3 regions of the Massilia sp. TWR1-2-2 genome follow, and region 2 is predicted to be linked to each of the others. Evidence: predicted binding sites of a transcription regulator. Region 2 holds the regulator's gene; each other region holds the start of a gene.

Region 1 (9,856 bases), on a different contig from region 2:
CAGCGGGCGCCGCCGACGCTTATGCTGGCGGCCATGAGCAACTCGTCCCACCCCCGCCGCCCGATCTGCGCCACCTGCCTGCGCCCCGTTTCCACGTGTATCTGCCGATGGATCGCGCCGGTCTCGACCAGTGTCGAGCTGCTGATCTTGCAGCATCCGCTCGAAGTCGCCAACGCCAAGGGCAGCGCCCGCCTGCTGCACCTGAGCGTGCCCGGCAGCGTACTTCTCACCGGAGAGTTGTTCGATCCTGCCCAACTGTCGGCCCTGCTGCACGCCGGCGGCCGTACGCCGCTGCTACTGTACCCGGACGATAGTGCCGCGGCGGCGGATACTGCCAGCCTCGCCAACCCCGCCGCGCTGCGCCTCGTCGTGCTAGACGGCACCTGGCGCAAGAGCCGCAAGATGCTGTATCTCAATCCGCTGCTGCAGGGCTTGCCGCGGCTGGCGCTGCAGCGCATGCCGGCCTCCCACTACCGCATCCGCAAGGCCCACGCGCCCGACCAGCTGTCGACGCTCGAAGCGGCCGCCTACGCGCTGATGCGGCTCGACGGCGGCGAGGCCAGCTTCGCGCCGCTGCTGGCCGCGTTAGACGGCTTCGTTGCCCAGCAGGCCGGTTACGCCGGCCGTGCAGCGCCAGCACAGGAATTTTCCCGCCGTGCGCCAGTCGAATGAAGACGGCGCACCGTCCGCGCTGGCGAGGATTCCATGAACAAAGTATTCAACAACATATCGGCCACAGCCGCGGCGCTCCTGATGGCCAGCGCGGCCCACTCCCAAACCGCAACCCCGAATCCAACCGGTCCGCTCGCAAAGGCCAATATCGGCCCGGCAAATGCAGCCGGCCAATTCTGGACGCCTGAACGCTTGAAGTCCGCCAGGCCCTTGCCTGTGCCACAGGCGCGGCAGGGCATGGTGTCGGCCGCCCCGCCATCGGCGCTCGGCGCGGCCGCGCCGGTCCGCAACGAGGGCAGCCCGCCCACCGTGCAGGTCGCTCCCCGCGAGCGGCGCCTGTTCACGCCAGATAAAAGGTCCGCCGTCGCGCCGGCCGATGCGCCGGTGCGCCCTAGCGCCGCGGGCAATCTTGGCGCCTGCTTCACCAGCACCCGGGTTTTTCCCATGTTCAATGGCGAAGCGGCCGAATATTCGGCCGATCGCGTCTTTCCCTACCGTGCGGTCGGCAAGTTGTTCTTCACCGCCAACGGCGCTCCCTTCACCTGCTCGGCCGCGGTGCTCCAGCGCCGCGTGGTCGTCACCGCCGGCCACTGCGTGCATAGCGGCTCGCCGAACGGCTTTTACGAAAACTTCCTGTTCGTGCCGGCCTATCGCGACGGCGTTGCGCCATTTGGCGCCTGGACCTGGAGCAACGTGATCGTCGCTCCCGCGTGGGCCAATGGCGGCGGCATGGTGCCCAACCCCGCCGATTACGCGATGATCAGTTTTCGCGACCAGCGCCTCGAGCCTGATGCGCCACTGTCCCGGCTCGGCGACGTTGCCGGCTGGTTCGGCTGGCAGACCGGCAGCCTGTACCCCAACCACACCTCCAAGATCGGCTATCCATGCAATCTCGACGACTGCGAAAAAATGCAGAACGTCATGAGCGCCAGCTTGCGCGCCACCGACGCGAACACCGTCGAATACGGCTCGGACGCGCGCGAAGGTTCCAGCGGCGGCCCGTGGATACAGAATCTTGAACAGGTTTCGCTGGGCGGCGCCAGCGGCATCGACGCCGTGCCGAATGTGCTGGTCGGCGTCACCTCGTACATCTATAACGACCAGCTCGAAAAGGCCCAGGGCTCGTCGGTGCCGGACAACCGCTGGATCCAGCTGTGGAAAGCGATCTGCGCCTCCAGCGGCAACTGCAACTAGTGCGGTAATTACTGAGGCGTCGGCGCAACGGCGGCGCCGCACGCCCGCGCTCCGCTTGAACAGGCCACGGCGCCATGGTAATATACTGTATGCTTATACAGTATCTGGGGCCCCGCCGTGACCGACAGCGATAACGAGTTTGAAGGGCAGGTCATGCTGCCGCCCAAGCCGCTTGCGCCTCGGAAGGGACGCGGGGCGGTTTCCAACGTGCAGGGCCGCTACGAGGTCAACGGCCGCGAAGGCTTCGACGACGGGTGGGTGCATGACGACGAAGAGGGCGGCGCGGCCGCCTTCAAGACCCACGTCACCGACGAGTACGCCAAGACCATCCTCAGCCGCAATGCTTCTCCGGACATCCCGTTTAACGTCTCGCTCAATCCTTACCGCGGTTGCGAGCACGGCTGCATCTACTGCTTTGCCCGGCCAACGCATAGTTACCTTGGCCTGTCGCCGGGGCTCGATTTCGAAAGCCGCCTGTTCGCCAAGGTCAACGCGCCCGAGCTGTTGCGGCGCGAACTGGCCAAGCCCGCCTACGTGCCCGAATCGATCGCCCTCGGCGTCAACACCGACGCGTACCAGCCGTGCGAGCGCCAGTTCGGCATCACCCGCCGCGTGCTCGAGGTACTTAACCAATGCGAGCACCCGGTCGGCCTCATCACCAAGTCGTCGCTGATCGAGCGCGACATCGACATCATCGGCGCCATGGCGGCGCGGCGCCAGGCGTGCGCCTCGATCACCATTACCACGCTCGATCCGGACATCTCGCGCACGCTCGAACCGCGCGCCGCGGCGCCGGCGCGGCGCCTGCGCACCATCCGCCGCCTGGCCGACGCCGGCATTCCCGTCAGCGTCAGCGTCGCGCCGATCATCCCCTTCGTCACCGAGCCCGAAATCGAAAAAGTGCTCGAAGCGGCGCACGACGCCGGCGCCATCGGCGCCCACTATGTCGTGCTGCGGCTGCCGTGGGAAGTCAACCCGCTGTTCCAGGAATGGCTGCAGGCACACTTTCCCGACCGTGCCCAGCGCGTGATGAACCGGGTGCGCGAAATGCACGGCGGCAAAGACTACGACAGCGACTTTTCCATGCGCATGCACGGCGAGGGCGTGTGGGCCGACCTGATCCGCCAGCGCTTCAGCAAGACCGTCGAGCGGCTCGGCATGGGGAGCAACGGCAGCCGCTTCGCCAAACTCGATTTCTCGCGCTTTCGCAAGCCGCTGGTGGTGCCCCCGGCGCCATGCAGACAAAGCGGCAACGCGACCGGCCAGCTGGACCTGTTTTAAACGTGTCTGGCTAGAATTCCGCCAGGTGGCGTTCAATGGCAAACACGTGTGCATCGTCCTTGCCGAGAGAACGCAGCGCGTCGGCAAGATCGGTCAGGTAGTCCCGGTTAGGGCCGCTCGGTCCGGCGGAAGCGGCGATCTGGCGCGCGATGTCGCGTTCCGGCGCTTCGCCCAGGTAGGCGGCGTTGTCTTCGGTGGCGATGTAGACCAGGCCCTCTTCGCTGCCGCCGTCGTCGAAGTTGATGTTGACGGCCAGTCGCAGGTAACCATTCTTTTCGCGGTGGTCCAGGTGGGCGAATACTTCCGGCGTGATCAGGTAGGCCATGCCGGCGCAGATGGCGCCGGCATCGGGCGTCAGCGTCAGTACGCGGCCCGGCGCCGTTTCCGTGCCGCGATGGTCGTGCGATCCCTGCCAGAATCGCCGCGCCCAGCCTTCGATGCTGGCAAGACGCCGCTCGATGAAAGGGAAGTCGGCCTTGAAAATGAGCGAGCCGTAGCCGAACAGCCACACGCGATGGTGGCCGTCGAATTTGTCCATGCGCTGGTTGATCGCGATGGTGTTGGGTGACATGTGCGGGTTCCCACAATTGCGGAGAATAATTATAGCCGCGCTGCGATGCCTTCGCAGCGCGACGCCGCATAATATGAATCGCCCCGCGGCGCGGAAAAACATTTGTATGATTGCCAGTTTTGCACTCTAATGATGACATCTATGGAGGAGCACGCAATGCCAATCAAAAAAATCCAGCACGCCGCCTACCGCGCCCAATCGCAGGAGCACGCATGAAGCTCGCCACCCTGAAGAGCGCGGGCCGCGACGGCGTGCTGATCGTCGTCAGCCGCGACCTCGTCACGTGCCAGCGCGTGCCGAAGATTGCCGCCACCTTGCAGTTCGCACTCGATAACTGGGACACCGTCGCGCCGCGCCTGCGCAACATCTACCGCGACCTCAACGACGGCACTGCCCTGGCGGCCGAACCGTTCGTCGAGTCGCTGTGCCATTCCCCGCTGCCGCGCGCCTACCAGTGGGCCGACGGCTCGGCCTACATCAACCACGTCGAGCTGGTGCGCAAGGCGCGCAACGCCGATGTGCCGGCCTCGTTCTACACCGATCCGCTGATGTACCAGGGCGGCTCCGACTCCTTCGTCGGCCCGTGGGATCCGATCTTCGCGCTGTCCGAGGAGTGGGGCATCGACCTCGAAGCGGAAGTGGCAGTCATCACCGGCGACGTCGCCATGGGCGCCAGCGTCGAAGACAGCGCCGCGGCGATCAGGCTCGTCATGCTGGTCAACGACGTCTCGCTGCGCAACCTGATTCCCAATGAACTGGCCAAGGGCTTCGGCTTCTTCCAGTCCAAGGCCGCCAGCGCGTTTTCGCCAGTGGCGGTCACGCCCGACGAATTGCAAGCAGCGTGGCAGGACAGCAAACTGTGCCTGCCGCTGACGGTCACGCTCAACGAACTGCCGTTCGGCAAACCCAACGCCGGCCAGGACATGACCTTCAATTTCGCCCAGCTGGTGGCGCACGCCGCCAAAACACGCGAGCTGGCCGCAGGCACCATCATCGGCTCGGGCACCGTATCGAACAAGCAGGGCGGCTTGCATGGCTCGAGCATCGAGCATGGCGGCGTCGGCTATTGCTGCCTGGCCGAATTGCGCATGTACGAAACGATCGAAAAGGGCATGCCCACCACGTCCTATCTCAAGTTTGGCGACAACGTCCGCATCGAAATGCTCGACGCCGACGGCGCCAGCATCTTCGGCGCCATCGACCAGCAAGTGGCGCACTACCACGCGCTGACCAAATGAAGCTCTACACCTACTTCCGCAGTTCCGCGGCGTACCGCGTACGCATCGCGCTGAACCTGAAAGGGCTGCCGTACGAGGCAGTGCCGGTGCACCTGGTCAAGCATGGCGGCGAGCATCTGCAGGACGACTACCGCGCCATGAATCCGAGCGCGCTGGTGCCGACCTTCGACGATGACGGCGCCACCTTGACGCAGTCGATGGCGATCCTCGAATACCTCGAAGAGACCCATCCCGCTGTGCCGCTGCTGCCGGCTGCGCCGCGCCAGCGCGCCCGCGTGCGCGCGCTGGCGCAGATCGTCGCCTGCGACATCCACCCGGTCAACAACCTGCGCATCCTGCGCTACCTCGTCAGAACGCTCGGCATCAGCGACGACGCCAAGAACGAGTGGTACCGCCACTGGATAGGCGAGGGCTTCGCCGCGCTGGAAGCGCAGCTGGCGGCCGATTCGGCGCCCGGCCGCTTCTGCCAGGGCGACGCGCCAGGCTTCGCCGACTGCTTCCTGGTGCCGCAGGTGTACAACGCCCAGCGCTTCAACATCGACCTGGCGCCGTACCCCAACATCGCCCGCATCAACGATGCCTGCGCCCAGTTGCCGGCTTTCATTGCCGCCCACCCTTCGCAACAGCCCGACGCGGAGTAAAGCACCCCCTATACATACCAAATATTCCCCACGTGCACCGAAACTCCTCATACAATTGTTTTTTCTCTTCGGTGCATTTGATGAAACTTTTCAAGCTTGCCGCCTTTGCCATCGCCGCACTGTCGCTCGCACTTCCGTTGCAGGCGCAGACCGTCGATCCACTCTGGACCAAAACGCTGGCGCACTCCGCGCTGGTCAAGAAGTGGGCGCCGGAAGAGAAAACCATGCGCATCGACGCCAGTGGCGACGACAAGAACGAGCGCGTCAAAGTCAGGGCGCGCCTGAAGGGCTGGGACAACGGCAAGCCGATCTACGACACGGTCCAGATCGAGCCCAAGCCTGAACCCGGCAAGTCGTCCAAAGGGCAAACGGAGATGAACGACGCCAACAACATGACCGATGAACTGATGCGGATGAACGCGCCGGTCAAGCGCACCGACGGCCAGCTGTTGCATGGCAAGAGCTGGACCATGTTCGACGTCGCCGAGTCGAAGGGGCCGGTGAATGTTTCGGTACGCCTCTGGGTCGATCCGGTCACCGGCGTGGCCCATCACGTCGAGTCGAAGCTGCGCGGCACGTTGATGTTCGACATGTTCATGGCGACTAGCTACATGCCGCACAAGCTGGCCGGCAGCCTGCCCGAACGCTCCGAGTTCCGCCTCAAGGTGCTGGTGCCGTTCGTCGACGCCAAGGTCAATATCCTCAGCAGCATGGACAACTGGGTGCCGAGGCCAAATTGATGCCGGACGCGCCTCTGCTGGCACTGGCACTGGCGGCCTTCTGCTGCGCGCCGGCGCTCGCTCAGGACGCTGTCGATACGGCGGTGCCCGCGGTGGAAATCCGCTCGAAGAAAAATGCCGGCGACATGCCTTACCTGTCGGCCTACAAGATCCAGCAGCGTCTGCTGTCCTTGCTGCCGCCCGAGCCGCGCGTCAGCGACATCCGCATGCGCGTGCTGTATACCAGCCTGTCGCAATCCGAGCAGGATGACTTCTTGCCGGCGAGCTGGGCGGTGGCAATTGTCGGCAAGACGTTCGAGCAGGTGGTCCCGGTAACGCGGGGCGGCTATTTCCTGCTGCCCGAAGTGCCGGTTGCCGCGGACGAGGATGGCACCTTGATGTTCAACACGCAGACCAAGAAGAAAACCTTGTCGGCTGTCTGGACCGTGCGCGCCCAAGGCAACGTGCTGCCATACCGCGACTTTGCGCGCGCCATCGGCGAATACGAGCTGGTGCGGCGAAGAATTGGCGTCGGTGAACTGGCGCTGCGGCAGATCCGCGAGCATCGGCCAAACGCATTGCGCGCCTGCTTTGCCAACCGGGAAGGGGCGATTCTTGTCGACGGGGCTGCCTCGGGCGCGGTCGCGCGCGGCAGTTGCTGGCTGCTCAAGTTCGATGTCGACAAGGCCAATACCGCTGCCGTCGTCGGTTTCAGCGGCGCGTTGGAAGCGTTGGCGCTCGATGCATTGGGCGACTCGTCGATCCCGCCCGAAGGCAAATATCGAATAAGCCGCCCCGAGCTCATCGAGGATTTCGACTCCGAAGGCAAGATCGGCTGGTAGAGCCAGTCCTCGCGAGCGCGTGAGCACCGACTTTCACCGAGCCAGCCCGCAGTGCAAAGCAGCGCGGGCCCCGTGGCAAATTAAGCCTTGCTGTCGCTTGGCTGCGAGATTTCGCCCAGCGCCTGGTCGGTGCTGGCGGCATTCTTGGTGGCCATGTCGCCCAGCGACACGATGCCGACCAGCGAGTGCGATGCCTGGTCGACAACGACGACGCGGCGGATCTGCACGTCGCCCATTTCGGCCAGCACTTCTTCCACCGTCTGGGTGGCGAAGCACGTGCGCACGTCGGTGCTCATCACGTCGCCGGCGCGGGTCTTGCTCGGATCTTGCCCGGCAGCGGTGGAGCGGATCGTAATGTCGCGGTCGGTCAGCATGCCAACGAGCTTGGCGCCGTCGACAACCGGAACGGCGCCCACATCGAGTTCCTTCATCAATTCGGCGGCGCGGCGCACGGTGTCTTCTGGCGAGATGCTTTTTACATTGCGGGTCATTACGTCTTGAATCGTTTGCATGTGAACCTCCCTACGGAATAATTGGTTGAACCCCAACTGGGGGAGCCCGAATGATGCACTTATTTCAAGAAATCAGCCGCATGGTTGAAACTGCATCATTCGCGCGCATCCGGCAGCGAAGCCTGCGCTACAATCGCCCCTTTCCGCGCCGCTCCCACATGCCTGCCAACACCATTCCCGCCGCCATCCTCGACGCGCTCGACCTGGCCGACGCCAGCTGGCGCCCGATCCTGCAGGGCGGCCTGGCCGCGGTCGCCGCCGCCATTCCCGGCTACTTGGCGGACCTCGCCGCCGACGATTACCTGCCCACCGGGCAGCGCCTGTTCGCCGCCTTCGCCCTGCCGCTGCCGGCGGTGCGCTACGTACTGGTGGGGGAGGGGCCGTATCCGCGCGCCGAGAGCGCCACCGGCGTGTGCTTCATGGACGGCGCCGTCGGCGACCTGTGGAGCGAAGCGGGCTTGTCGAAGCCGGTCAACCGCGCCACGTCGCTGCGCAACTTCATGAAGATGCTGCTGGTGGCCGACGGCCAGCTCAGCGCCGGCGACACCGGCGGCGCGGCGATCGCGCCGGTGGCGGCCAATGCCCGCGGCAACGGCTCGATCCAGACGCTGGCGCAGTTGCAGCAGAACCTGACGCGCCACGGCTTCCTGCTGCTCAACGCCGCGCTGGTGTTCCGCCCCCATGTGGCGCCAGTCACCGAGGCGCGCGCCTGGCTGCCGTTCCTGCAAGTGGTGCTGGCGTCGTTGGCCGGCACCGGCGCCAAGCTGGTGCTGTGGGGCAAAATCGCCGAGCAGCTCAAGACGCTGCCCGAGTGCGGCGGCCTCGAACAGCTCTGCTCCGAGCATCCCTACAACCTGTCATTCATCACGCACGCTGGCATGCAGCAATTGTTCGGACCGATGCGGCTGTTGCGCGCGCGCTGAGTCCCGCCGGCACTCGTTGGCGGAATGGGGCGCTCCAAGACAAGCGGGTGGGAATTTGCTATACTTGACTAAATCATTCAACTAATCAGGGCATCGAATTCCTTCGACGCACGACATGGTCAGTTGGGTGGGTGCAATATTCTAACATTGACCGGGGTTGTGATGCGTCTGACCACTAAAGGCCGTTTTGCTGTTACTGCGATGATCGATCTTGCCCTGCGCCAGGGCAACGGTCCTGTCACGCTGTCGGGCATCAGCCAGCGCCAGGCCATCTCGCTGTCTTACCTCGAGCAGCTGTTTGGCAAACTGCGTCGCCACGAGATCGTCGAATCGATCCGCGGCCCGGGCGGCGGCTACAGCCTGGCGCGCAAGGCCGACAAGGTGACGGTGGCCGACATCATCATCGCCGTCGACGAGCCGATCGACGCCACCCAGTGCGGCAGCAAGGAAAACTGCCGCGGCGCCGACGCCGCCACCGGCACGCGCTGCATGACGCACGAGCTGTGGGCAACGCTCAACGAGAAGATGGTCGATTACCTCGATTCGGTCTCCCTGCAAGACCTGGTCGATCAGCAGAAGCAAAAGAATTCGGAACAAGCCGTCGTCGTGATGCACCGCAACCACGCCGCCGTCGGACAAAATTAAAGCATATTGGAGTGATTTGATGAACGCGCCTTTGGACAAGAACCTCGAGCACACATTCGTGACCGCCCCGCATTTTCCGATCTACATGGATTATTCGGCGACCACGCCGATCGACCCGCGCGTCGCCGACAAGATGATTCCGTACCTGCGCGAGCAGTTCGGCAATCCCGCCTCGCGCAGCCACATGTACGGCTGGACGGCCGAAGCGGCCGTCGAGGAAGCGCGCGCCGAAGTGGCCAAGCTGGTCGGCGCCGACCCGCGTGAAATCATCTGGACCTCGGGCGCGACCGAAAGCAACAACCTCGCGCTGAAGGGCGCCGCCCAGTTCTACAAGACCAAGGGCAAGCACATCATCACGGTCAAGACCGAGCACAAGGCCGTGCTCGACACGGTCCGCGAACTCGAGCGCGTCGGCTTCACCGCCACCTACCTCGAACCGCAAGACAATGGCCTGATCACGGTCGAGCAGCTCAACGACGCGATCCAGCCTGACACGATCCTGGTGTCGGTCATGCTCGTCAACAACGAGATCGGCGTCATCCAGCCGGTCGAAGAACTCGCCGCGCTGTGCCGCTCGAAGGGCATCATCTTCCATTGCGACGCCGCGCAGGCAACCGG
Region 2 (9,856 bases):
GACAATGACGGCAAGTTGCACCAGCGTCAGTGCGCCGAGAACCCGTCGCTCAACCCGTGCGCATTTGAATTCGTCTACCTGGCGCGCCCGGACTCGATCCTCGACGGCGCCTCGGTGTACGCCACGCGCCTGAAGATGGGCGAGTACCTGGCCGAGAAAATCCGCAAGGAATTTGCAAGCGGCGAGATCGACGTCGTCATGCCGATTCCCGATTCGTCGCGCCCGGCCGCAATCCAGCTCGCGCTCAAGCTCGGCATCGAATACCGCGAAGGCTTCATCAAGAACCGCTACATCGGCCGCACCTTCCTGATGCCCGGCCAGGCGATCCGCAGCAAGTCGGTGCGCCAGAAGCTAAACGCCATCGGCTCCGAATTCAAGGGCAAGAACGTGCTGCTGGTCGACGATTCGATCGTGCGCGGCACCACCAGCCGCGAAATCGTCCAGATGGCGCGCGAAGCGGGCGCCCGCAACGTCTACTTCGCCTCGGCCGCGCCGCCGGTACTGTTTCCGAACGTGTACGGCATCGACATGCCGACTCGCGGCGAGCTGATCGCTTACGGGCGCAGCAACGAAGAAATCTGCCGCGAGATCACCGCCGACAAGCTGGTGTACCAGGACGTCGACGCGCTCAAGCGCTCGATCTGCGACGTCAACCCGGCGCTGCAGAACTTCGAGGCCTCCTGTTTCGACGGCATCTACGTCACCGGCGACGTTACCCAGGACTACCTCGATCGCCTCGAGTTCGCGCGCCACAATCCGAAGAAGGAGCCGGCCGAGGACGCCGCCCGCACGCAGCTCAACCTGACCTTGGCAACGGCGGAATAGGGCGGCATCGTGAGCGACAAGAAACAGTTCGGCTTCACCACCACCATCTTGCACAACGACCGGCAAAAGCCGATCGAGCATGGTTCGCTGCACAAGCCGGTGCATACCTCGGTCGCGTTCGGCTACACCGATGCGCGCCAGCTGGCGTCTGTGTTCCAGGGCAAGGAGCCGGGTTTCCGCTACGGCCGCCAGGGCAACCCGACGGTCGCGGCGCTGGAAGACAAGCTTACCCGCATGGAAGACGGCGTGGCGACCTTGTGCTTTGCCACCGGCATGGGCGCGATCGGCGCGGTGTTCCAGGGTCTGCTGCGCGCCGGCGACCATGTGGTTTCGTCCGCCTTCTTGTTCGGTAACACCAACAGCCTGTGGCAGACGGTTGCCGGGCAGGGCGTCGACGTCGCGTTTGTCGACGCCACCGATGTTGCCAATGTTGCCGCGGCGTTGACGCCGGCAACGCGCATTGTGTTCGTCGAAACGATCGCCAATCCGCGCACCCAGGTCGCCGACCTGGTGCGCATTGGCCAGCTGTGCCGCGAGCGCGGCATCCTGTTCGTTGTCGACAACACGATGACGACGCCTTACCTGTTCCGGCCGAAGTCGGTCGGCGCCGGCCTGGTCGTCAACGCGCTGACCAAGTCGATCGGCGGCCACGGCATTGCGCTCGGCGGCAGCCTGACCGACACTGGCGCTTACGACTGGACAAACTATCCGCACATCGCCGCCAACTACAAGCGCAATCCGCCGGCGCAGTGGGGCATGGCGCAACTTCGCGCCAAGGGCTTGCGCGACTTCGGCGCATCGCTCGGACCGGAAGCGGCGCACCACATCGCGGTGGGCGCCGAAACGCTGGCGCTGCGCATGGAACGCAGCTGCGCCAATGCGCTGGCGCTGGCACGCATGCTCGAGGCTGATCCGCGCGTGGCGGCCGTGCATTATCCGGGGCTGGCGTCGCATCCCCAGCATGCGATTACGAGCGAACTGTTCCGCTCTGCCGGCTCGCTGTTCAGCTTCGAGCTGAACGATGGCATCGACTGCTTCGACTACCTGAACCGCCTGCGGATCGGGATCCCCGCGAGCAACCTGGGTGACACGCGCACCCTGGTCATTCCGGTGGCCCACACGATCTTTTACGAAATGGGCGCCGAGCGCCGCGCCAGCATGGGCATCGCCGAGTCGCTGATCCGCGTGTCGGTCGGCATCGAGGACACGGCCGACCTGCTGGCCGACTTCCAGGGTGCGCTGGAGCCTGTTTAATTCTTGCTGCGATAAAAATGAAAAAAAATCGTCTTCTGGCTCGCTCTTGCTTTCTTCACTGTTGCCCATGCCGATGAACTGGCCGATGCCAACGCCTTGTTCGAGAAGATGGCATTCCCACAAGCATTGCAGCTTTACACCAAGCTGGCCAACGCCGGCAACGCCGAGGCGCAATTGCATCTCGGCGAAATGTACTGGTACGGCGAAGCCGGAGCGATCGACCTGGTGAAGGCCGATGCGTGGTTCAAGAAGTCGTCGGCGAAGGGCAACAAGACTGCCGCAGCCTCGCTGGAAGTGATGAAGAAGCGCGAACTGCGCCGCGCAGATATTGATTACTGGGTGTCGAAGTACGATGGCGCCGACCTCAAGGCGGGCAAGTTCCGGTGCCCCGCGCCGCGCATACCGGCAATATCGAAGGCGAACGACGAGATCAACAGCGTTGCGGCGGCGATGACCACCTGGCAGGATTGCAACAATGGCTTTGTGGCAAACCTGAATGCCAGCGCGCCGCTGACGACGCGCATTCCGGAAGATATTTCAAAGCTGCTCAACAAGCAGGAACTCGAGGCCGCCACGGCCTACCTCGGCGAAGTCCATACGCGCATGGGCGCCGATGCCAGCATCAGCGCCAAGCTGGTGCTGGCCGATTATGACGCCTGGCGCGCCGCCACCGATAAGTTTGTCAAAGAGCACAACGAACTGGTCAAGAGCATGCCCGCTGTCACACCCAAGCGCAAGTACGACAACTAGGCGCTGGCTAGTTAACCCGGCTCAGTGCCAGGAGCGCATCAGCCCGACGGCGAGGCCTTCAAGCGTGAAATCGTCCACCGCCGGATCGACCTTGATGACCTTGAAGTCCGGATTTTCCGGGAACAGCTCGATCAGCGATCCGGTTTTCTTGTAGCGCTTGACGGTGACGTCGTCGCCAATCCGCGCGACCACGATCTGCCCATTCTTGGCGGTGTCGACTTTTTTCACAGCCAGCAGGTCGCCATCCATGATGCCGGCGTCGCGCATCGACAGGCCGCGCACCTTCAGCAGGTAATCCGGCTTCGACGCGAACATGGCAGGGTCGACGCTGTAGGTCGCCTCGACATGTTCCAGCGCCAGGATCGGCGAACCGGCGGCGACGCGTCCAACCAGCGGCAGCGCCATCATCAAGGTCGGCGGCGGCATCGGGCTCGCCTCGACGGCCGGACCGATCAGGCGGATGCCGCGCGACGTGCCGGGTGAAATCTCGATGGCGCCCTTGCGCGCCAGTGCCTGCAAATGCTCCTCGGCGGCGTTGGCCGACTTGAAACCCAGTTCGGCGGCGATTTCGGCGCGCGTCGGCGGAAAGCCGGTGTTTTCGATTGCTTCCCGGATCAGGTTCAGGATCTCTTCTTGCCGTGCGGTGAGCTTGATCATTGGCGTTGCCCGAGGGCTGGTTATATAAACAGACTGTATTTTTGTACAGTATTTCGCTCAATGCAAGTGAAAGTTCACAAAAACGGGGTCAGACCCGGTTTTTGGTCGATTTCACGCATCAAAAGGCGGCTGCGTGACGCTGGACTGCGGTTTCTTTGGGTGCTAATGTGGAATTGGAAGGAGGCAGCCATGTTGGAACTCGAGTCGAAGAAGAAGGCGTGCGCGGAATATGATCAGGATCTTGTGCTCTGGTATGGGCGCCAGATTGAGCTGTTGCGGAAAGGGCATTTACACTTGCTCGACGTCGAAAATCTGATCGAGGAACTGCGAGCGGCCATGAGCAAGGAACGCAGGGAGTTAGCGAGTCGCCTCAAAGTCTTGCTCATGCACCTGTTGAAGTGTCAGTTCCAGCACCATCGGATTGGTGGAAGCTGGTTGGCAACTTTAACTGAGCAGCGCGATGCAATCGAGGCGCTGCTCAAGGATAGCCCGAGCCTGCGTCCCTCCGTGATGCAGGATGTGGCAGAGGCTTTTCCGGTCGCGGTTCGTCGGGCGGCGCACGAAACAGGGTTGTCCGTATCAGCTTTCCCCACGGTCAATCCGTATTCGCAGAATCAGTTGTTCGACTTCGACTTCGTCCCCTGAAGATCGGAAAGCCACGTTCCGCCTCCGCGGGCGGCGGTGATGCTTGCCTGCCCGCCCCATTCCGCGCTATAATTGCCGGCTTTCCCTTCCCACACTCGTCTTGACGCCGAGGTGGGCTTTTGTTTTAAACGTCCCTAAGGAGTTATGCATGCGTCATTATGAAATCGTTTTTATCGTCCACCCGGACCAAAGCGAGCAAGTCCCGGCGATGATCGAACGTTACAAAGCCAGCGTCACTGCACGCGGCGGTAACATTCATCGCGTCGAAGACTGGGGCCGTCGTCAGATGGCTTACTCGATCCAGAAGCTGCCTAAAGCGCACTACATCTGCATCAACATCGAATGCGACAACGAGACCCTCGTGGAACTCGAAACCGCGTTCAAATTCAATGATGCCGTGCTGCGTCACCTCACCGTTAAGATGAAGAAGGCTGAAATCACGCCGTCGCCGATGATGAAGTCGGTACAACGTGAAGACGCAGCCAAGAGCCACCGCTCGGAAGCGCCAGCTCCTGCAGCCGCTCCAGCAGCACCAGCCCCAGCAGCTGCCTAATTTTTGGCAAGAGACCCTCAGCTGGCGAAGTGAATCACACCAGTGAATCAACTTCAGTTTGTAGCCCATATTTCGGAGCGCGACGTTTTGCGTTATACCCCGGCCGGCGTGCCGATCGTGTCCGCCACCCTGACGCATAGTTCGCAGCAGGTGGAAGCAGGGGTAAGCAGGTTGACCGAGTTTGACATCACCGCGTTCGCCGCGGGCGAGATTTCAGGCAGGTTCTCCCGGGCCGAGTTAGGCGCAGCACACCAGTTCACCGGTTTTCTGGCCAAAAAGAGTCGCAGTAGCAAAGCGTTGGTGTTTCACATCATTGATTTTAGTGCCGCCGCCTAAGCGGAGCACATTTTTAGATACAGGAGCCTCAAATGGCATTCGGTAAAAAGTTCGACAAGAACAAGCTCAAGCTCAAAGAAAAACGCAAACAACAGAACCCACTGTTCAAGCGCAAGAAATTCTGCCGCTTCACCGCAGCAAACGTCGAGCAGGTCGACTACAAAGACGTCGACACCCTGAAAGACTTCGTCCAGGAAAACGGCAAGATCATGCCAGCACGCCTGACCGGTACCAAGGCGCACTACCAGCGCCAGGTTGACACCGCCATCAAGCGCGCCCGCTACCTCGCGCTGCTGCCTTACACCGACCTGCACCACGCTTAAGCGTTGCAGAGAACCTGGAGAAAAATATGCAAGTTATTCTGTTAGATAAAGTCGTCAACGTCGGCAACCTCGGCGACGTCGTCAAAGTCAAAGACGGTTACGCACGTAACTTCCTGATCCCGCAACGCATGGCTCGCCGCGCAACGACTTCGGCAATCGCCGAGTTCGAAGTCAAGCGCGCTGAGCTGGAAAAAGCTGCTGCAGCCAAGCTGGCCGCATCGCAAGCCCAAGGCGAGAAGCTGAGCGGCATGACCATCTCGATTGCGCAAAAAGCGGGCGTCGATGGCCGTCTGTTCGGTTCGGTGACCAACTTCGACATCGCTGAAGCGCTGACGAAGCAAGGTTTCGCTGTCGAGAAAGCACAAGTTCGCCTGCCGAACGGTCCGCTGAAGACGACTGGCGACCACGCTGTTGCAGTCGCACTGCACACCGACGTCGTCGTCGACATCACCATCGCTGTCGTCGGCGAAGCTGCTTAAATATCGCGCTTGTCGCGCAGGCCATGGGCCCGCGAGATGACGCCATAATGCCGGGTTATCCGGTCAAGAAGCCGGGTACATCCCGGCTTTTTTACGTCCGTACCAAAGCGATTTCTCGCCGATTATTGCGGCCTGTCCATCCGGAGCGGGTATAATTCGCGCCATGAACGCCCCTTCCGATCCGCAAGTCGACGCCATCCGCATTCCGCCGCATTCCATCGAAGCAGAGCAGTCCGTTATCGGCGGCCTGCTGCGCGATAATGCTGCGTGGGACCGTATCGCCGACTTCATGCACGCCGACGATTTTTACCGCTACGATCACCGCATCATCTTCGAGCAACTCGTCAAGCTGATCAATGCCGCGCGCCCGGCCGACGTCATCACAGTCTACGAGGCGCTCACCAACATGGGCAAGGCCGACGACGTCGGTGGCCTGCAGTACCTCAACGCGATGGCGCAGAACACGCCGTCGGCGGCCAACATCCGCCGCTACGCCGAGATCGTGCGCGACCGCGGCATCCTGCGCAAGCTGATCACCGTGGCCGACGAGATTTCAGGCAACGCGTTCAATCCGCAAGGCAAGGAAGTCAAGCAGATGCTCGACGAAGCGGAGTCGAAGATTTTTGCGATTGCCGAAGAAGGTTCGCGCGGCGCCCAGGGCTGGGTCGCGGTGCAGCCGCTGCTGACCCAGGTGGTCGAGCGCATCGACGAGCTCTACAGCCGCGACAACCAGAGCGAGATCACCGGCGTGCCGACCGGCTTCATCGACCTCGACCGCATGACCTCCGGCCTGCAGCCGGGCGACCTGGTGATCGTCGCCGGGCGTCCGTCGATGGGCAAGACGGCGTTCTCGATCAACATCGGCGAGAACGTCGCCATCGACTCCGGCCTGCCGGTGGCCGTGTTCTCGATGGAGATGGGGGGCACCCAGCTGGCGATGCGTATGCTCGGCTCGGTCGGCCAGCTCGACCAGCATCGCCTGCGCACCGGCAAGCTCAATGACGAAGACTGGCCGCGCCTGACGCACGCCATCCAGAAGATGAACGATGCCCAGCTCTACATCGACGAGACGCCGGCGCTCAACTCGATCGAGCTGCGCGCCCGCTCGCGCCGCCTGTCGCGCCAGTGCGGCAAGCTCGGCCTGATCATCGTCGACTACCTGCAGCTGATGACCGGCAACCAGCCCGGCGACAACCGGGCATCCGAGATTTCCGAAATCTCGCGCGGCCTGAAAGGTCTCGCCAAGGAACTGCACTGCCCGGTGATCGCACTGTCGCAGCTGAACCGCTCGCTCGAGCAGCGTCCGAACAAGCGGCCGATCATGTCCGACTTGCGCGAATCGGGCGCTATCGAGCAGGATGCCGACGTCATCATCTTCCTGTACCGCGACGAAGTGTACAACCCGGATTCGCCCGACAAGGGCACCGCCGAAATCATTATCGGCAAACAGCGTAACGGTCCGATCGGCGCGGTGCGCCTGACCTGGATCGGGCAATACACCAAGTTCGGCAATTACAGCGGCGGCCTGGCGCTCTACCAGGGCGACTAAAACCAAGAGGTGACGCTGCGACGTGCGGCGTGCCCGAGCAATCTCAGTACGACTAACGGAGAATACAATGTTTGGACGTTTGATGCCCACCGAGGGCAAATTTTTTGACTTGTTTAATCAGCACGCCGCGTTGTGCGTGAAGGGCGCCCACGAGATGGTCGGCCTCATGACCAACTTCGACGACCTGGAAAACCGCACGCACGCGATCGAAGGCATCGAGAAGCAGGCCGACAAGATCACCTACGCCACGGTGGACATGCTGCACAAGACGTTCATCACGCCGATCGACCGCGACGACATCCACAAGCTGATCACCCGCATGGATGACATTCTCGATTTGATGGAAGACGCGGCCCAGACTGTGTCGCTGTACGACCTGAAGGCGGTCACGCCGGAAGCGAAGCGCCTGGCCGAGCTGTGCCTGGCCTGCTGCCAGAAGGTGCAGCAAGCTGTTGGCCTGCTGCACAATATGGACAACTCGCACAAGATCGTCGCCATCTGCGAAGAGATCGACCGCCTCGAATCGGACGCCGACCACGTGATGCGCGCTGCCATGTCCAAGCTGTTCCGCGACGAGCCGGACGTGCGCAACCTGATCAAGCTGAAAGCCATTTACGAGATCCTGGAAACCGTCACCGACCGCTGCGAAGATGTTGCCAACATCATCGAAGGCATCATCGTCGAAAACGCGTAAGCGGAAGCCACTACATGCAAACTCTTCAAATGAGCATATGGGTGCTGGTGTTGCTGGTTGGACTTGCGCTGGTTTTTGACTTCATGAACGGCTTCCATGATGCCGCCAATGCGATCGCGACGGTGGTATCGACGGGCGTGCTGAAACCGCAGACCGCGGTGGCGATGGCGGCGGTTTTCAACTTTATCGCCATCTTCGTCGTTGGCCTGAAGGTGGCGGCAACGGTGGGCAAGGGCACGATCGACCCCGCCGTGGTTGATCAGTACGTCATTTTTGGCGCGCTGGTGGGCGCCATCATCTGGAATTTGATCACCTGGTACTACGGCATCCCGTCGTCGTCGTCGCACGCACTGATCGGCGGCCTGGTTGGTGCCGCGGTGGCAAAGTCGGGCACCGGCGCGCTGATCGGCAGCGGCCTGCTCAAGACCGTGCTGTTCATCGTCATTTCGCCGCTGGTGGGCTTTCTGCTAGGCTCGATCATCATGGTGATCGTGTCGTGGCTGTTTGTACGCTCGACGCCGCGCAAGGTCGACACGTGGTTCCGCCGCATGCAGATGGCGTCGGCAGCTGCCTACAGCCTCGGTCACGGCGGCAACGACGCGCAAAAGACCATCGGCATCATCTGGATGCTGTTGATCGTTGCCGGCGTCTCTACCAAGGCTGACGCTGCGCCGCCGATGTGGGTCATCATCTCGTGCTACACGGCGATTAGCTTCGGCACCTTGTTCGGCGGCTGGCGCATCGTCAAGACGATGGGCCAGAAGATCACCAAGCTCAAGCCTGTTGGTGGTTTCTGCGCCGAGACCGGCGGCGCCATCACGCTGTTCGCCGCGACCGCGATGGGCGTGCCGGTATCGACCACCCACACGATCACCGGCGCCATCGTCGGCGTCGGCTCGGCCCAGAAGATGTCGGCTGTGCGCTGGGGCGTTGCGGGCAACATCGTGTGGGCATGGATCTTCACGATTCCCGCATCGGCCTTCATGGCTGCGATCGCCTGGTGGATCGGCACCCACGTGCTGTAGTCAGGTACTGGTCAGCAAAAAAGGGGGAAAGGCTCAAGCAGCCTTTCCCCCTTTTTACGTTCAGGCTGACGGAAAGAGCGGACTCCGATCCTTCCGTTACCTGATGAACCGTCTTTCCCGCGAAGGCGGGAATCTATGCTGAGGCCGCATCAAGGAAACGAACGCCGTGAACTGTTCAGCGCTTCCGCTCCACCAGCTCAATCTCGAACAGCTTCGGCCAATGCTTCCCGGTGACAAACAACCGCCGCCGGCTGGCATCCCACGCGATGCCATTGAGCACATCATCAGGCCCAGCTTTCCACGTCGGATCCTGCAAGCCCGTCAAGTCGATCCAGCCAACCACGTTGCCCGACACCGGATCGATGCGCGCGATCACGTTCGTTCCCCAGACATTGGCAAACAGCTGCCCGTCGACCCATTCCAGCTCATTCAGGTTCGGCACCGGCTTGCCGCCGGCGCTGACCTGGATGCGCTTCGTTTCGTTCAACGTTTTCGGATCGAGCAAGCGGATCGCCGGGGTGCCGTCACTCATGAACAGTTGCGTGCCGTTGCTGGCCAGTCCCCACCCTTCGCCCTCGTAGGAAAACTTGCGTTTGAGCTTGAGCGTCTTCGCATCGTGCACGAAGCCGACCTTTGACTGCCAGGTCAGGCTGACGATGTCATTGCCTACCGGAGCGATGCCTTCGCCGAAAAACTCTGGCGCCAGGTCGAGCTTTTGCAGCACGCGGCCGGTCTCGAGTTGAACCCGGCGGATCGACGACTGGCC
Region 3 (9,856 bases), on a different contig from region 2:
CGGCGGCGGCCTTGGCAACGGCCATCGACACGGCCAGCATGGCGTTGGCGCCGAGGCGGCTCTTGTTTTCGGTGCCATCGAGGTCGATCAGGGTGCGGTCGAGGAAGGCCTGCTCGTTGGCGTCCAGGCCCATGATGGCTTCGGAGATTTCGGTGTTGATGTTCTCGCAGGCCTGCAGCACGCCCTTGCCGAAATAGCGCTTCGGGTCGCCGTCGCGCAGCTCGATCGCTTCGCGCGAACCGGTCGAGGCGCCGGACGGCACCGCCGCGCGGCCCATCACGCCGGACTCGAGCAGCACGTCGCATTCGACGGTTGGATTGCCGCGCGAATCGATAATTTCACGGCCGATAATATCAACGATAGCACTCATGTTTTTAGTCTCCGAAGGGTAAGTAATCTTGGCGCTACGGCGGGGTCAGACCTGGGTCTGACCCCGATGGGTCGGACCCAGGCTTAGGCGAAGCTGGTTTCGATGAAGCCGGCTTTCTTGACGATGCGGTCGAGGTCGACCAGGGTCGACAGCAGCTCTTTCATGCGCGCCAGCGGCATCGCGTTCGGGCCGTCGGACAGCGCTTCGGCCGGATTCGGGTGCGTCTCCATGAACAGGCCGGCGATGCCGGCCGCCACCGCGGCGCGCGCCAGCACCGGGATGTGCTCGCGCTGGCCGCCGGACGAGGTGCCCTGGCCGCCAGGCAGCTGCACCGAATGGGTGCCGTCGAACACGACCGGGCAGTTCGATTCGCGCATGATGGCCAGCGAACGCATGTCGGACACCAGGTTGTTGTAGCCGAACGAGACGCCGCGCTCGCACGCCATGAAGTTGTCTGGGTTCAGGCCAGCCTGTGTGGCCGCCGCGCGCGCCTTGTCGATGACGTTTTTCATGTCGTGCGGCGCGAGGAACTGGCCCTTCTTGATGTTGACCGGCAGGCCGGTCTGGGCGCAGGCGACGATGAAGTCGGTCTGGCGGCACAAGAATGCCGGGGTCTGGATCACGTCGACGACCGCGCACACGGCCGGCAGCTCTTCGATCGTGTGCACGTCAGTCAGCACCGGCACGCCGATTTCGCGCTTGACGTCGGCGAGGATCTCGAGGCCCTTGTCCATGCCCGGACCACGGAAGGTCGAGCCCGACGAGCGGTTGGCCTTGTCGAACGACGACTTGTAGATGAAAGGGATGCCAAGCGCCGAAGTGATTTCCTTCAGCGCGCCGGCGGTGTCCATCGCCATCTGGCGCGACTCGATCACGCAGGTGCCGGCGATCAGGAAAATCGGCTGGTCGAGGCCGACGTCAAATCCGCAAAGCTTCATGCTGCGTCTCCTTGCAAAACTGGTTCGGTGACGGCGCGCAGGGCCGGCGCGGACGCCGCAGCCTTGTGCGCGAGCGCTGCCTTGATGAACGAAATGAACAGCGGGTGGCCGGTACGCGGGGTCGACTTGAACTCCGGGTGGTACTGCACGCCCATGTACCACTGGTGCACACTGCGCGGCAGTTCCATGATTTCGCACAGGTCTTCGGTCGGGGTGCGTGCCGACACGATCAGGCCGGCCGCTTCGACGCGCGCCAGATAGTGGTTGTTCGCTTCGTAGCGGTGGCGATGGCGCTCGGTGACGACGCTGCCGTAGATTTCGGCGGCCAGCGTGCCAGGGTTGACCGCGCAGGTCTGGGCGCCCAGGCGCATGGTGCCGCCCAGGTCGGAGCGCTCGTCGCGCTTTTCGACCTTGCCGTCGTGGTTCTGCCACTCGTTGATGAGGGCCACGACCGGCTGGTCGGTGTCCGGATCGAACTCGGTCGAGTTGGCGTTCGCCATGCCGGCCATGTGGCGCGCGTACTCGATCAGCGCGACCTGCATGCCCAGGCAGATGCCGAGGTAGGGGATGTTGTTTTCACGCGCAAAACGGGCGGCCATGATCTTGCCCTCGACGCCGCGCTTGCCGAAGCCGCCCGGTACCAGGATTGCATCGTACTTGGCCAGGTGGGCACAGCCCTTGGTCTCGATGTCTTCCGAATCGAGGTACTCGATGTTGACGCGGCTTTCAGTATGGATGCCGGCGTGGCGCAGCGCTTCGGTCAGCGACTTGTACGACTCGGTCAGGTCGACGTACTTGCCGACCATGCCGATGGTGACGTCCGTCTTCGGATTTTCCAGCGCGTGGATCAGCTTGGTCCACATCGACAGGTCGGCCGGCGGCGCTTCCATGCCGAGCGCTTCGAGGATGATCTCGTCGAGACCCTGGTCATGCAGCACCTGCGGCACCTTGTAGATGGTGTCGACGTCCCACACCGAGATGACGGCCGCTTCTTCGACGTTCGAGAACAGCGAGATCTTGGCGCGCTCGTCGGCCGGAATCGGGCGGTCGGCGCGGCACAGCAGCGCGTTCGGCGAGATGCCGATCTCGCGCAGCTTTTGCACACTGTGCTGGGTCGGCTTGGTTTTCAGTTCGCCCGCCGAGGCGATGTACGGCACCAGCGTCAGGTGCACGAAGGCGGCCGACTTGCGGCCGGCGCGCAGCGACAGCTGGCGCGCCGCCTCGAGAAACGGCAGCGATTCGATGTCGCCGACGGTGCCGCCGATTTCGACCAGCGCGATGTCGGCGCCTTCGGCACCGCGGTAGATGTAGTCCTGGATCTCGTTGGTGATGTGCGGAATGACCTGCACCGTCTTGCCGAGGTACTCGCCGCGGCGTTCCTTGCGGATCACCGATTCGTAGATCTGGCCGGTGGTGAAGTTGTTCACCTTTTTCATGCGCGTGCTGATGAAGCGCTCGTAGTGGCCGAGGTCAAGATCGGTCTCGGCGCCGTCGTCGGTGACGAACACTTCGCCATGCTGCAACGGACTCATCGTCCCAGGATCGACGTTGATGTACGGATCGAGCTTGAGCATGGTGACTTTAAGGCCGCGCGATTCGAGGATCGCGGCGAGAGAGGCGGCGGCAATCCCTTTTCCAAGGGAAGACACAACGCCACCGGTGACGAAGACAAATTTGGTCATTGCAGATGGTGCCGAACGGCACGTGCGGGAAATTGAAATTATACCTTAAACCGGCCAAACCTTCGGCAAAACAAGGCAAATTGCCACCAGCGCCGCGTGGTCGGGCGAGCCCTGTCGCGTGGCCCATGCACGGCGCGCCGGCGCCGTACGCCGGCGCGGGAGTGTGCGCGAGCGAACAGACCCATGCGTGCGCTTAACGCATGCTGGTTCTTTTTACAAGGAGGCCACCATGTCTTATCTGAACCGCGACACCCTCGGCATGTATTCGAACAAGAACCACAAAGGCCCAGGTCCTGAACTGATGGGCGCCGACACGCTGATTGGCGATCACGTCCACAACCTGAAAAATGAACACCTTGGCGAGATCAAGGAATTCATGCTCGACATGCGCAGCGGCAAAGTCGCCTACGTCGTGATGTCGAGCGGCGGCGTGCTGGGGATTGGTGAAAAGCTGTTCGCGGTGCCGTTCCAGGCCCTGACGCTGGACCCGGCAAATCACCGCATGACGATGAATATGGACAAGGCCAAGATCGAGTCCGCGCCCGGCTTCGACACCGACAACTGGCCCGACATGGCTGACCAGAGCTGGGCCAGCCAGATCCACGGCTACTACGGCACCGGCGCGGCGTAACAGGCAAGCTGCAACAGACCGGGCTAGCAAAAAAGCTGGGGTCAGGTCTGACATTCGGACATTCACGCGTGAATGTCCGAATGTCAGACCTGACCCCAGCGTTTCGTTTGCCCCAGCGATTCCTCAGCAGAAATCGCGGCTCTGGGTGCCCAGCCGGCCCAGCAGCGCCGACATGTCCACCAGCCGCTTGGCCACCAGGTGGCGCACCTGCCCTTCCCGTTGCCACACGCCGTACACGCCCAGCAGCGGCGCGCGCAGCACTTCGCGGCGCTGCTCTTCCACCAGGCTCGGCCAGACGATGACGTTGACATTACCGGTCTCGTCTTCGAGCGTCAGGAACAGCACGCCCTTGGCCGTGCCGGGCCGCTGGCGCACGGTGACGATGCCGCAGGCGCGCGCCAGCTGGCCGTTCTTGTAGTCGTGCAAGGTGGCCGCCGTCATGAAGCGCTGCTTGAGCAATTGCGGTCGCAATAGCGCCAGCGGATGGCGCCCCAAGGTCAGCCCCTGCGAGCGGTAGTCGCCGACGATCTCGTCGCCCTCGGTCGGCGCGCGCAATTGCGGCGTCGCCTCGTCAGGCGTGGTCGGGCGCAGCAGGTCCTTGTCCGGCACGGCGCCGACCGCCTGCCACAGCGCCTGGCGACGGTTGCCGGCCAGCGACTCCAGCGCGTTCGACGCCGCCAGCACCTGCAGGTCGCCGCGGTCGAGGCCGGCCCTGCGCGCCAGGTCGGCCACGCTGTCGAACGGCCGGATCGCGCGCGCGTCCTCGATGCGCGCGGCGACGTCGCGGCGCATGCCGCGCTGCAACGACAAGCCCAGCCGCACCGCCGGCTGGCTGGCGCGCGACTCGTCGACCTCCTCGAGTGTCGAGTCCCAGCCGCTGATGGCGATGTCGACCGGGCGCACCTCGACGCCGTGGCGGCGCGCGTCCTGCACCAGCTGCGACGGGCTGTAGAAGCCCATCGGCTGGCTGTTGAGCAGCGCGCACAGGAAGGCGCCCGGCTCGTGCCGCTTCATCCACGAGCTGGCGTAGGCCAACAGCGCGAAACTGGCGGCGTGCGACTCCGGAAAACCGTATTCGCCGAAACCCTGGATCTGGCTGAAGATCGCTTCGGCAAACTCGAGCTCGTAGCCACGCTCGAGCATGCCGCCGACGATGCGCTGGTAGTACGTTTCCAGGCCGCCCTTGCGCTTCCACGCCGCCATCGCGCGGCGCAGCTGGTCCGCTTCGCCGGGCGTGAAGCCGGCCGCCAGGATCGCCACCTGCATCACCTGCTCCTGGAAGATCGGCACGCCCAAGGTGCGCTCGAGCGCGGCGCGGATTTCCGGCTTCGGGTAATGCACCGGCTCGAGGCCCTGGCGCCGCTTCAGGTACGGGTGCACCATGCCGCCCTGGATCGGGCCGGGCCGCACCAGCGCCACCTCGATGACCAGGTCGTAGAACTTGCGCGGCAACAGGCGCGGCAGCATGCTCATCTGCGCGCGCGATTCGATCTGGAACACGCCGACCGTGTCGGCCGCGCAGATCATGTCGTAGGTCGGCGTGTCGTCGGGCGGAATGTCCTGCATCTCGAACACGGTGCCGTGGCGCGTGCCGATCAGCTCGAGGCCGCGGCGCAGCATCGACAGCATGCCCAGCGCCAGCACGTCGACCTTCATCAGGCCGAGTTCCTCGAGGTCGTTCTTGTCCCACTCGATGACGCTGCGCTCGGCCATCGTGGCGTTTTCGATCGGCACCAGGCGCGACAGCTTGCCCTGGGCGATGACGAAGCCGCCCGGGTGCTGCGACAGGTGGCGCGGAAAGCCCAGCAGCAGCTGCGCCAGCGTCGCCCACTGCTGCGCCAGGCTCGACTGCGGATCGAGCCCGCTTTCCGCCAGCCGGTTCACCAGGTCCTGCTTGCTGTCGAACCAGTGATGGGTCTTGGCCACTTTTTCGACGATGGCCAGGTCGATGCCGAGCGCGCGGCCACTGTCGCGCAGCGCGCTCTTGGGCCGGTAGCTGATCACCACCGCCGCCAGCGCGGCGCGGGTGCGACCGTATTTATTGTAGATGTACTGGATCACTTCTTCGCGGCGCTGGTGCTCGAAGTCGACATCGATGTCGGGCGGCTCGTTGCGCTCCTTCGAGATGAAGCGTTCGAACAGCAGGTTGGCGCGGGCCGGATCGACCTCGGTGATGCCCAGGCAATAGCACACCGCCGAGTTGGCCGCCGAGCCGCGGCCCTGGCACAGGATGTTGTTGGAGCGCGCGAAGCGGACGATGTCGTAGACGGTGAGGAAATACTGTTCGTAGCGCATCTCGCCGATCAGCGCCAGCTCGTGCTCGATCTGCGCCTGCACCTTGGCCGGGATGCCTTCGCGAAAACGCCGGTGCGCGCCGATATAGGTTTCGCTGCGCAGGTAGCTGGCCGGCGTATGGCCGTCCGGCACCACCTCGTTCGGATATTCGTAGCGCAACTCGTCGAGCGAGAAGGTGCACAGGCGCGCGATGCGCACCGTTTCGGCCAGCGCCTCGGGGGCGTAGATATTGGCCAGGCGCAGGCGCGCGCGCAGGTGTTGCTCGGCATTCTGGGCCAGCTGATAGCCGCACTCGGCCACGGGCTTGCCGATGCGGATCGCCGACAGCGTGTCCTGCAAGGGCTTGCGCGAGCGCACGTGCATGCAGACGTGGCCGACCGCCGTGATCGGCAACGCGTGCTGCCACGCCACTTCCTCGATCGTGGCGCGGTGGGCGTCGTCGTAGGCGCGGTGCAGCAGGTTCAGGCCAATCCAGCTGCGGCCGGGAAACGTCGCCGCCATCCACGCGGCCTGTCGGTGCAGGCGGTCGGCGTCGGCGGCATCGTGACCGGGGTAGGCCGGCAGCAATATCGCCAGGCAATCGGGCATGCCCTGCAGGTGCGCGTGGGTAGGCGGCGGCGCGGCGAAGTCGGCCGGCGTGAGCAGGTAGGTGCCCTTCTCGGTGCGCGTGCGGGCGATGGTGATCAGCTCGGCGAGGTTGCCGTAGCCGTTGCGGTTCTGTGCCAGCAGCACCAGCGACAGCGCCGCGTTGCCGTCGACGTTGTTCAGGTGAAAATGGGCGCCGATCAGCAGCTGCAGGTCGGCTTTTTTCGCCTCGGCGTGGGCGCGCACGACGCCGGCGAGCGAACACTCGTCGGTCAGCGCCAGCGCCGAGTAGCCGAGCTGAACGGCGCGCGCAACCAACTCCTCGGCGTGCGAAGCGCCTTGCAGGAAGGTAAAGTTCGACAGGCAAAACAGCTCGGCATAGTCGGGCAGGCTGGTCGCTGGCGTAGAGGAAGAGGACGGCATGACTTGAGGTGCGGCATTAAAGGACTGTATATAAACCCAGTATAACCCACCGCGCACGCCAAACAAGCAAACCCAAGTGCTGCGCTCGCCTCCTCAGAAAAATCGGGGTCAGACCCGTTTGATATTCGGTCGATCGCGCGCCGGCCTGCTTTTAACCTGGTCTGACCCCGGTTTTGGAACGAGCGAATTACGCTTCCGGGGGCAACGTGGGACACGGTTGAAATCGTTCTTGTCCGCCGCGCTTTTGCCGGATATGATTGCACGCGAAAAACATTATCTAAAAGGTACATGATGAGATTGATGACAACGCTTGGCCTGGCGGCGCTGATCGCCGCTTCCCCTGTCACGTTCGCCGCGGCGCCAACATCGGCGCCGGCGCCGGCTGCAGGCGTCATCACCGTTGGCCACGTCAATGCCGTGTCCGATTTGCTGAAGGCGATGCAGGCGGAAAAGATGATGCGATCGATTACCGGCTCGAGCCGCTACGCCACCGACGCGCAACGCAATACCGCATACGCCAAGCTCGAAAAAGTGCCGCCGGCGCAAATCTATGCGCGCCTGGCCTATCCGCTGGCACGCACCATCAGCGCCGAGACGGCAACCGAGATGGCACGCTTCTATGCCTCCGACTACGGCAAGAAAGTCGTCTACCAGATGTATAACAGCGGGCCCAGCATGCGCGAGCAGCGCGCCCCCGTCGCCACCGCCGCCGAGCGCAAGGACATGCAGCGCGCCGCATTTATCAAGGCCAGCAAGGCGCTGGCCGAGGCGCAAAGCGCCATCCGCCACGAAGGCTTCTTGCTTTTGCAAGCGATCGCCAAGTAAGCTGCCCCTCGGGCAGGAAACGTTCAACTCGTTACCAACACGTCGGGGTCAGACCTAGGTCTGACCCCGATGTTGCACTAGCACAAATTAGGTCGGATAACCTATTCGTTTTGCCTATATCTGGATAACGTTGTGGTATTTTCACACTCGCCGCATCGACACAGGTTCAAGTGTTTAAAATGAAATTTTTCATTTTGGAGAAGCCGCGTGTTCCAGCCAAGTACCCTCCGTAAAGCCATCCTGCTCAGCCTGTACGGCAGCGCCGCCCTCGCCGCCTTTTCGCCCGCCGCCTTCGCGCAGAGCGCCGGCGCCGTCGCCAAGGACGACATGCAGACCGTCAATGTGGTCGGTTCGCGCCGCGCCGCCAACACCTCGGCCACCGAAACGGTAGTGCCAGTCGATTTCATCCCGATGACGAAGATCGCCGAACAGGGAGGCCAGTTCGACCTGGCCCAGACGCTGACCTACATCTCGCCGTCGTTTAACTCGACCCGCCAGACTGGCGCCGACGGCGCCGACCTGATTGACTCGGCAGCGCTGCGCGGCCTTGGCTCGGACCAGACACTCGTACTGATGAACGGCAAACGCCGCCACACGACCGCGCTGGTCAACATCTTCGGCGCGCGCAACCGCGGCAACACCGGCACCGACATGAATGCGATCCCGCTGCTGGCGATCAAAAATGTGCAGGTGCTGCGGGACGGCGCCGCCGCCCAGTACGGCTCGGACGCGATCGCCGGCGTGATCAACATCGACATGAAGAAAAGCCTCGGCTGCGAAACCGTTGTCGGCGCCGGCCAGTATTCGGAGGGCGACGGCCGCAACTACCTAGGCTCGGCCTACTGCGGCCTGCAGGTCGGCGACAAGGGCGTCATCGGCATCACCGCCGAAGTGCTCAACCGCGGCCGCTCGAATCGCGAAGTCGACGACAGCCCGCGCATCATCGGCGATTCGCTGGTGAAGAACCGCACGCTGTACGTCAACGGCGAAATCCCGACCGGCGCCGCCGGCCGCGTCTACTTCACCGCCGGCGTGCAGGATCGCTACGGCTCGAGCGCGGCATGGGGCCGCGGCGGCATCGGCTCGGACGACATCCCGTCGAAAAATTCGGCGGCAATGTACCCGAACGGCTTCGCGCCATTCATCAACGCCGACGTCGACGACCGCTTCGGCACGATCGGCTACCGCACCCGTGCCGGCGAATGGAATGCCGACCTGTCGCAGACCTATGGCTTCAACAAGATGGTCTACAACATCAGCAATACGCTGAACGCGTCGATCGCCAACAAGAATCTGCTGGCCGGCGGCAAAGGCATCAGCCCGAGCCAGTTCAACGCCGGCGGCTTCGAGTTCGAGCAGCTGACCACCAACGCCGACATCAGCCGCTTCTACGGCGACATACTCGGTGGCCTGAACGTCGCGCTGGGCGCCGAGTACCGCAAGGAGAACTACAAGATCTTCGCCGGCGAGCCAGGCTCGTACAACGACGTCGACGGTCTCGGCTCCGGCGGCAACGCCGGCAGCCAGGGCTTCCCCGGCTTCCAGCCGAGCGACGCCACCGACAAGGGCCGCCACAGCAGCGCCGCCTACCTCGACCTCGAGGCCGACGTCACCGACCGCATCAAGCTGCAAGGCGCCGTGCGTTACGAGAAATTCAGCGACTTCGGCTCCACCGTCACGGGCAAGCTGGCCGCTTCGTTCCGCTTGGCCGACGCGGTGCTGCTGCGCGGCTCGGCCAGCACGGGCTTCCGCGCGCCGTCGCTGCAGCAGGTGTACTTCTCGTCGACGTTCACCGACTTCGTCGGCGGCGTTGCCAAGGACGTGGTGTTCGCGCCAAATGGCGGTAACGTCACCAACGCGGCCGGTATTCCAAAACTGAAGGAAGAAAAGTCGAAGAGCTTCACGCTCGGCACGACCTGGACCCCGACGGCGTCGACCTCGGTAACGGCCGACCTGTACCGCATCAACATCGACGACCGCATCGTGCTGTCGGGCCGCTTCGACTCGGACAACTACCCGGCTCTCGGCGACATCCTGCTGAACCTGGGCGTGGCGTCGGCGCAGTTCTTCGTCAATTCGATCGACACGCGCACCCAGGGCCTGGACC

What was found. The regulator LexA, encoded in region 2, represses DNA repair genes until DNA is damaged. The targets are predictions, from matches to a motif close to ACTGTATNNNNATACAGT.
Region 1: the regulator LexA is predicted to act here: its motif matches at 1,951-1,968, upstream of ACP7DD_RS10600 (PA0069 family radical SAM protein).
Region 3: the regulator LexA is predicted to act here: its motif matches at 6,948-6,965, upstream of ACP7DD_RS21980 (error-prone DNA polymerase).

The regions. Positions count from the first base shown of each region.
Region 1 covers NZ_JAFCWM010000009.1:60,367-70,222, reverse strand. The annotation lists gene ACP7DD_RS10610 (tRNA-uridine aminocarboxypropyltransferase) at 34-672, shown strand; gene ACP7DD_RS10605 (trypsin-like serine peptidase) at 706-1,866, shown strand; gene ACP7DD_RS10600 (PA0069 family radical SAM protein) at 2,020-3,147, shown strand; gene ACP7DD_RS10595 (gamma-glutamylcyclotransferase) at 3,158-3,718, opposite strand; gene ACP7DD_RS10590 (fumarylacetoacetate hydrolase family protein) at 3,931-4,956, shown strand; gene maiA (maleylacetoacetate isomerase) at 4,953-5,597, shown strand; gene ACP7DD_RS10580 (hypothetical protein) at 5,678-6,337, shown strand; gene ACP7DD_RS10575 (hypothetical protein) at 6,337-7,158, shown strand; gene ACP7DD_RS10570 (CBS domain-containing protein) at 7,239-7,670, opposite strand; gene ACP7DD_RS10565 (uracil-DNA glycosylase) at 7,829-8,593, shown strand; gene iscR (Fe-S cluster assembly transcriptional regulator IscR) at 8,756-9,238, shown strand; gene ACP7DD_RS10555 (IscS subfamily cysteine desulfurase) at 9,258-9,856, shown strand, end outside.
Region 2 covers NZ_JAFCWM010000019.1:41,749-51,604, reverse strand. The annotation lists gene purF (amidophosphoribosyltransferase) at 1-825, shown strand, start outside; gene ACP7DD_RS18120 (cystathionine gamma-synthase family protein) at 835-2,079, shown strand; gene ACP7DD_RS18115 (tetratricopeptide repeat protein) at 2,188-2,829, shown strand; gene lexA (transcriptional repressor LexA) at 2,851-3,486, opposite strand; gene ACP7DD_RS18105 (DUF29 domain-containing protein) at 3,676-4,131, shown strand; gene rpsF (30S ribosomal protein S6) at 4,280-4,684, shown strand; gene priB (primosomal replication protein N) at 4,727-5,020, shown strand; gene rpsR (30S ribosomal protein S18) at 5,053-5,343, shown strand; gene rplI (50S ribosomal protein L9) at 5,370-5,822, shown strand; gene ACP7DD_RS18080 (replicative DNA helicase) at 5,986-7,371, shown strand; gene ACP7DD_RS18075 (DUF47 domain-containing protein) at 7,439-8,065, shown strand; gene ACP7DD_RS18070 (anion permease) at 8,080-9,090, shown strand; gene ACP7DD_RS18065 (glutaminyl-peptide cyclotransferase) at 9,266-9,856, opposite strand, start outside.
Region 3 covers NZ_JAFCWM010000030.1:679-10,534, reverse strand. The annotation lists gene eno (phosphopyruvate hydratase) at 1-370, opposite strand, end outside; gene kdsA (3-deoxy-8-phosphooctulonate synthase) at 454-1,308, opposite strand; gene ACP7DD_RS21990 (CTP synthase) at 1,305-2,990, opposite strand; gene ACP7DD_RS21985 (PRC-barrel domain-containing protein) at 3,220-3,621, shown strand; gene ACP7DD_RS21980 (error-prone DNA polymerase) at 3,745-6,924, opposite strand; gene ACP7DD_RS21975 (hypothetical protein) at 7,216-7,749, shown strand; gene ACP7DD_RS21970 (TonB-dependent receptor plug domain-containing protein) at 7,957-9,856, shown strand, end outside.